DNA from 2 places in the Arthrobacter sp. 92 genome. Region 2 is predicted to be linked to the other one. Evidence: predicted binding sites of a transcription regulator. Region 2 holds the regulator's gene; the other holds the start of a gene.
The links. Region 2 encodes HspR, which represses chaperone genes until heat shock. Its sites were predicted from a motif close to AAGTTGAGTCNNNNNGACTCAACTT; they were not measured.
Positions count from the first base shown of each region.

Region 1: the regulator HspR is predicted to act here: its motif matches at 1,709-1,733, upstream of ACP4XC_RS12040 (ATP-dependent Clp protease ATP-binding subunit).

Region 1 is NZ_CP189863.1:2,615,515-2,618,923, forward strand. Features, by position in the region: gene ACP4XC_RS12030 (cation-translocating P-type ATPase) at 1-593, shown strand, start outside; gene ACP4XC_RS12035 (hypothetical protein) at 731-1,642, shown strand; gene ACP4XC_RS12040 (ATP-dependent Clp protease ATP-binding subunit) at 1,749-3,409, shown strand, end outside.
Region 2 is NZ_CP189863.1:4,576,426-4,579,834, forward strand. Features, by position in the region: gene ACP4XC_RS21325 (hypothetical protein) at 1-158, opposite strand, end outside; gene ACP4XC_RS21330 (alpha/beta fold hydrolase) at 373-1,206, opposite strand; gene ACP4XC_RS21335 (heat shock protein transcriptional repressor HspR) at 1,374-1,796, opposite strand; gene ACP4XC_RS21340 (DnaJ C-terminal domain-containing protein) at 1,812-2,792, opposite strand; gene ACP4XC_RS21345 (nucleotide exchange factor GrpE) at 3,036-3,409, opposite strand, start outside.

The sequences.
Region 1 (3,409 bases), 2.0 Mb from region 2:
TGTCCCTTCTGCCGGTGTTCGTGCCCGGCTGGCCGCTGGTGCTGCTGCCCCTCCAGATCGCCTTCCTCGAACTCATCATCGATCCCGCCTGCTCCGTGGTCTTCGAGGCCGAGGAAATCGACCCGAAGATCATGGAGCAGCCCCCGCGCCGGGCCGGTGAGCCCATCTTCGGTCCGAAGGTTCTGGTCATCGCCGCATTTCAGGGCGCCTCCGTGCTTGCCGCCGTGGTGGCCGTGTATCTCTGGACCCTCAGCGCGGGTGATGCCGGCAACGTGGTCCGTTCCGTGTGCTTCGCCACGCTCGTCATGGGCAACCTTGGGCTGATCCTGGTCAACCGTTCCTGGCGCCTGACAGTCTGGAGCTCGTTCCGGCAGCGCAGGAATCCCGCACTGAAATGGATTCTGGGTGCAGCCGTGATCCTGCTGGCGGTGTTGATCAATGTTCCCTGGCTGCGCGGCGCGTTCGACCTCGGACCGATGACGCCGGCACAGTGGCTCGCGGCGGTCTCGGCAGCTTGCGTCGGCGTCGCCTGGTTCGAGGTGTACAAGGCGGCAGGAAAGCGTTCAGGTGCGCCGCCCGTCCGGAGCAAGTAGGACTTGAGTGGCCCCGCCGGACGCCTTTACGCAGTCCAGTAGTGATCACTCGCGACCATCCGGCGTGGCGCTCATAGGATCCGAAGTGGGCTGTGATTGGCCCGCCGCTCAATTCGGAACCCGGGGGGATTCTGGCAATGAAAGCAACAAAATTACTGACCGTCGCCAGCTTATTGTTTGCCTGGCAATGCGCCGGGATCCAGGGCGCGGCCGCCGATGCGGGCTCGCCGGACCCCGCATCTCTGGGCAACGACATCTCCTGGCCCCAATGCGGCAGCAACTTTCCCGAGCCCCTGGGATTCGCCGTGATCGGAGTGAATAACGGACGGCCCGAGACCACTAATCCCTGCCTGGCAGATCAGCTGGCCTGGGCGGCAGGCACCTCCAATGCGGCGTCCGGGGTTCCCGTGGCTATGTATGCGAACACAGCCAACCCCGGTCCCGGCGGGTCCTGGTGGCCCTCCTCCAGCTCTTACCGGGGCGCGGAGATCCAGAACCCCTACGGGGTGTGCGACGGCGGCGCCACCCCGGCCTGCGCTTACATCTACGGCTACGCCATGGCTTTCGACGACGCCAACGTCAGGGGCGTCACGGATGCCTCGCACCGTTTCTGGTGGCTCGACGCGGAATTCGGCAACAGCTGGTCCGCGGACCCAGCGGCAAACGCTGCGGATCTGGAAGGCATGACCGCGTATCTGCAAAGCATCGGCGCCGGGGTGGGCATCTACTCCACGACGTACCAGTTCGGCGAAATCGCGGGCCAGGTGCAGCCGGGCAGCAATCTCAACAAGCTCAAGAGCTGGATCCCGGGAGCGACGTCCACGGAATCCGCCATGGCCAACTGCTCGGCACAGCCGCTGACGCAGGGCGGCACCGTGGCCCTCACCCAGTATGTGGACGGAGCCTTCGACTACAATTACGCGTGCATCCCACTGCCGCAGCCGCCCAAGCCGCCTGCCCCGGCCCCTGCCCCCGCCCCTGCCCCGGCGCCCGCCCCGGCGTCGCCCGCCCCCGCGCAACCCGCCCCGGCGGCACGCGAATTCAACTAATCAGCCGGGTCATCAGCGGCGGCGGTCACCGGGCCGAAACCTTCAGGGAATAAATCCAAATTTCCTACGTTGAGTCAGGTGCACTCAACTTTCTGACGGAGGTTTCATGGCTACATTTTTCGGACCGGTTGGCTCCGGCAACGATTCGTTCGACGAGTTCCTCGCCCGTTACCTGCAGGGGCAGCGCGGGGCCCGTGCCGGGCGTCCGCTGGACATCACCCGCTTGCTGAGCCGCCGCACCCATGAGGTCCTCGCCCAGGCCGGCCAGTTCGCCGTCGAACACGGGCACGGCCACCTCGACGCGCTGCACGTCCTGCGTGTCATGGCCGTAACAGCGCCAGCCACCGATTACATCAAGCACGCCGGAGCAGAGCCCGCCGCCATTGCCAGGGCCGCCGAGGAACGGCTCCCTGAGAGGTCGGCCGCACGGATGCAAACAGCACCCGCGCTGACGCCGTCCGCTCAACGCGCCCTGCTGGATGCGTACCAGGTTGCCCGTGCCTTTGGCTCGACCTACATCGATCCAGAACACCTGTTCTTCGCCCTGGTTCTCAATCAGGAGTCCCCCGCCGGGCAGGTGTTGGCGGCGGCCGGGGTGACACCGGAGTCCCTGCAGCCCGATCCGCGCGATGCCGCAACCGGCGCCCCCGGCTCCGGAGCCCGGCAGGAGGCCGCCACCGGAACTGAAACCCCGATGTTGGACACCTATGGCACCGACCTGTCCGCCATGGCCCGGGACGGCGGCCTGGACCCGGTAATCGGCCGCGCCGCTGAGATCGAACAGACCATCGAGATCCTGGCGCGCCGCACCAAGAACAATCCTGTGCTCATCGGCGAGGCCGGGGTGGGCAAGACTGCGATTGTGGAGGGTCTGGCGCAGGCGATCGTCGACGGCAGCGTCCCCGACCAGCTGCGAAACAAGCGTGTCATCGTGCTGGATCTGCCGGCCATGCTCGCCGGCACGCGTTACCGCGGCGACTTTGAAGAGCGTCTTACCAAGGCCATGGATGAGGTCAGCTCGAATGCCGGGGAGATCATCTTGTTCGTTGACGAGCTGCACACAGTGGTTGGTGCCGGCGGTGCCGGCGAGGGCGGCATGGATGCCAGCAATATCCTGAAGCCGCGGCTCGCCCGTGGCGAACTGCATGTGGTCGGCGCCACCACCTTGAACGAATACCGCAAGGTGGAGAAGGATCCTGCCTTGGAGCGACGCTTCCAACCGGTGCACGTGGGTGAGCCGAGCAGCGAAGAGGCCGTGCAGATCCTTGCCGGCCTGCGCGCCCGGTACGAGGAACACCACGGTGTCCGCTATACCGATGAGGCGCTGCGCGCCGCCGTCGAACTGTCCGCACGGTACATCACGGACCGTTTCCTGCCTGACAAGGCGATCGACCTGATCGACCAGGCCGGCGCCCGGCTGAGCCTCCAGCTCGGCTCGCGTTCCGACGTGGCCGCGCTCCGCGACCAGCTCACCGCGCTTGAGCAGTCAAAGAACGACGCCGTGGCCGCCGAACGCTATGAAGAGGCCTCGCGGCTGCGCGACGAGGTCGAATCGATGAAGGGCAAGCTTGAGGCGGCACTTTCGGGCAGCCCGGATGGCGCCGCCACGGCCGTCGTCGGCGAAGCCGAGATCGCCGGGATCATTTCCCGCTCCACCGGGATCCCGGCCAGCCGCCTGACCGAGGACGATCGGGAGCGCCTGGGCAAGCTGGAGGAAGAACTGCACCAGCGAATCATCGGCCAGGACGATGCGGTGACCCTGATTGC
Region 2 (3,409 bases):
GTGTTCGCCACGTAGCGTCGATGCGACCGTGGCACCGAAAGTGCGCGCACCATGTCAAAACAGACGCACGCCACCACCAGCGCCTGCCCCAACGACATCACGATGAGGCCGGGCAGGGAGTGGGCGAACACGGCGACCGGCGCCATCCCCGCGTTCACCGGACACCGGCTTGAATGTTGCGGTCATTGCACATGAGAAAACCCCCAGAGACCTGAAACCACGCTGTGAGACTCAGCTTGGTCCATTCAAGCCGCCAGCCGCCGGGCCCGTCACGAGTAGCGTGTACTCGACTCTCGGAATCCGGGTCCCGCGACGGAACCCGGCGGTACTCAGTTTTGCGGTTAAGGGCCCCTGCCGGGGAATTTAGGGAACTTACTTGTTAAGGAACTCCAGCAGCGCCTTGTTGATTTCGGGGGCGTGGGTCCAGAGCATTCCGTGCGGGGCGCCCTCGATCTCGACGTACCGGGCTGCGGGCAGCGCTTCGGCGAACCGGCGGCCTGTCACGTCGATGGGCAGGATGTTGTCCGCGGTTCCGTGCACAATCAGCGCCGGCACGTCGATTTTGGGGATGTCAGCGCGGAAATCAGTGAGCCAGGTGGGTTGGGCAGCCACCGAGGCATGGGCGGATGCCCGGGCGGCCGTGGACCAGTTCGCGCGGAGGGCCTCTTCGCTGAGGCGGCTTCCGAGGGTGTCGTCGGTGTTGAAGAAGTTCTTGAAGAACTCCGTGAAGAAGGCGTACCGGTCGTCCTTGACGGCGCCGAGCAGACCGTCGAATACGTCCTGGGGCACGCCGCCGGGGTTGTCGTCCGTCTTCAGGAGGAACGGCTCGAGCGAACCGAGGAAGACCGCACCCGCAACGCGCGCTGAGCCATAGGTGCCCAGGTAACGGGCCACCTCGCCGGTCCCCATCGAGAAGCCCACCAGGACGGCGTCATTCAAGTCGAGGTCCGTCATCAGGGTATTGAGGTCCGCGGCGAAGGTGTCGTAGTCGTAGCCGGTGACCGGCTGGCTGGACTTGCCGAATCCGCGGCGGTCATAGGTGATTACCCGGTAGCCGGCTTCCAACAACGCGGCCGTCTGGCGCTCCCAGGATGCCCCGTCCAGGGGATACCCGTGGATCAGGACCACCGGCTGACCGTCTCCGTGGTCCTCATAGTAGAGCTCGATCGTGGTGCTGTTTTCTGTTCCGACAGGGATAAACGCCATGAGGGGTGTTCCTTCCGTTGGGAGACTCTGCTTCCTGGCCCGGCCGGGCAAGCTACACAGCAATTCGGCAGCCTGGACCCGGCGGACGGGCCCGTGGGCGTGTCCTTCACTTTTCATCGGCTCCGCGCGGCTGTCAAGGGCGCCGCGGGCGGCTACCGGGAGGGTGCTCAGTCAGAGGCGCGCGGGCGCCACACCACCAACGCCTGGGACCGTGCGCGGGGCCGTTGCCCGCGGGCCAAACTGACCACGTCGCCGGCGGCGCCGGCGGCGAATATCCGGGAGTCCAGCGGCTGGCGACGGCGGCCCAGCTCCTCGGTCAGTTCGCTCACCCTGCGCTGCAAAGCAGCAACCTGGTTCTCCAGCTGGAGGATTCGTTTGATCCCCTCCAGCGAGACTCCCTCCTGCGAAAGCCGCTGGACCTCGCGCAGCATGTTCACGTCCCGCTGTGAGTAGCGGCGGGACTTACCCGGGGCACGGCTGGGCGAGACGATGCCCAGGCGGTCATACTGGCGCAACGTCTGCGGGTGCATGTCGGCCAGCTCCGCCGCCACCGAGATGACGAAGATCGGCTGGTCGAAGTCGATGTCCATGGCCGGGTCCAGTCCCTACAGCCTGGCCTTGGCTGCCAGGCCGGCGCGCACGTCCTCGCCGGCTGTGGCCGCAGCGAACGCTTTCACGGCTTCCTCGGCTTCCTTGCTCAGCTTCTTGGGGACGGCGACGTCGATCGTCACCAGCAGGTCTCCGGTGGCCTTGGCGTGCTTGACGCCCCGGCCCTTAACGCGGAGCGTGCGGCCTGACGGCGTGCCCGCGGGAACGCGCAGCCTGACCTTGTCGCCGTCGATCGTGGGCACTTCGATGTCGGCGCCCAGCGCCGCTTCGGAGAAAGTGACCGGGACGTGCATGCGTAGGTTGTCGCCGTCGCGGATGTAGAAATCATGCGGCTTCACCGAGACCGTCACCATGAGGTCCCCGTTGCCCGCGGGACCGTATTGGCCCTTGCCGCGGACCCGGACCTTCTGCCCGTCCTTGATCCCGGCCGGGATGCGGACGTCGATGACCTCACCGTCCGGTTCGCGCAGGCCGATGGTGGTGCCGCGGATGGAGCCGGCGAACGAGATAGTGGTGGACGCGGTACGGTCCGCGCCCTTCTGCGGTGCGCGCTGGAAGCCGGTGGGAGCGCCGCCGTAACCGCCGCCGAACAGGTCGGCGAACTCGGGCGGAATGCCACCTGCCGTGCTGAACCCGCCGGAATGGCGTCCGCCGCCGCCAGTGAACAGCCCGCCAAAGAGGTCCTCGAACCCAGCGCCGCCCGCGGCTCCGCCGGCTCCACCCGGCGCGAACCGGGCACCGCCGCCCATGGCCCGGATGGCGTCATACTGCTGGCGCTCCTCAGGATCTGACAGCACGGAATATGCCTCGGAGATGTCCTTGAACTTCTTCTCCGACGCGACATCACCCGCATTCCTATCCGGGTGGTGCTGCCGGGCAAGCTTGCGGTAGGCCTTTTTGATGTCGGCGTCGGAAGCGTCCTTGGCGACACCAAGGATCTTGTAAAAGTCCTTGTCCACCCAATCCTGGCTAGCCAATGGCGTTTCCTTTCAAAAGTCGTGCAGAGTGCGCTTCACAGATGATGGGCCCCCGCCCCTTCGCGTGGCCACCACGCTCCGGCAGGCCCGATGCCACTCCCGGGGCCCATCATCTGCTTCGCGTTGTTTGTTCACTCACTTTAGGCGAGCAACACGCTGGCGCGGAGGCCGGATAGAGGGCGGCGGTGTGGAGGGCACCGCGAAGCGGGCACCGCCCCCTATCCGGCGGAGCGCCAACGCAACCTACGCCGGAACAGCCACAATCACCTGGGCTGCCCGGAGCACGCGTTCGCCGGACTTGTAGCCAGAGCGAAGGACCTGGCTGACGGTGTCCACCTCCACGTCCGGTCCGGGCTGCTGGATGAGGGCCTCGTGGATCGTCGGATCGAACTCGACTCCGGTCTCATCGATGCGCACCAGCCCGTAGGTCTTCAGCGCATTCTCCAGCTTGGCAGCGATGGCGGCGAACGGGCCGTCCGCCAGATCGCCGTGCTGGCGGGCGGCGTCGACGTCGTCCAGCACCGGAAGCAGCGAGTTCAGGACGCCGATGACGGCCATCTCCCCGGCCACGGCACGGTCGCGTTCCACGCGCTTGCGGTAGTTGACGTACTCAGCCT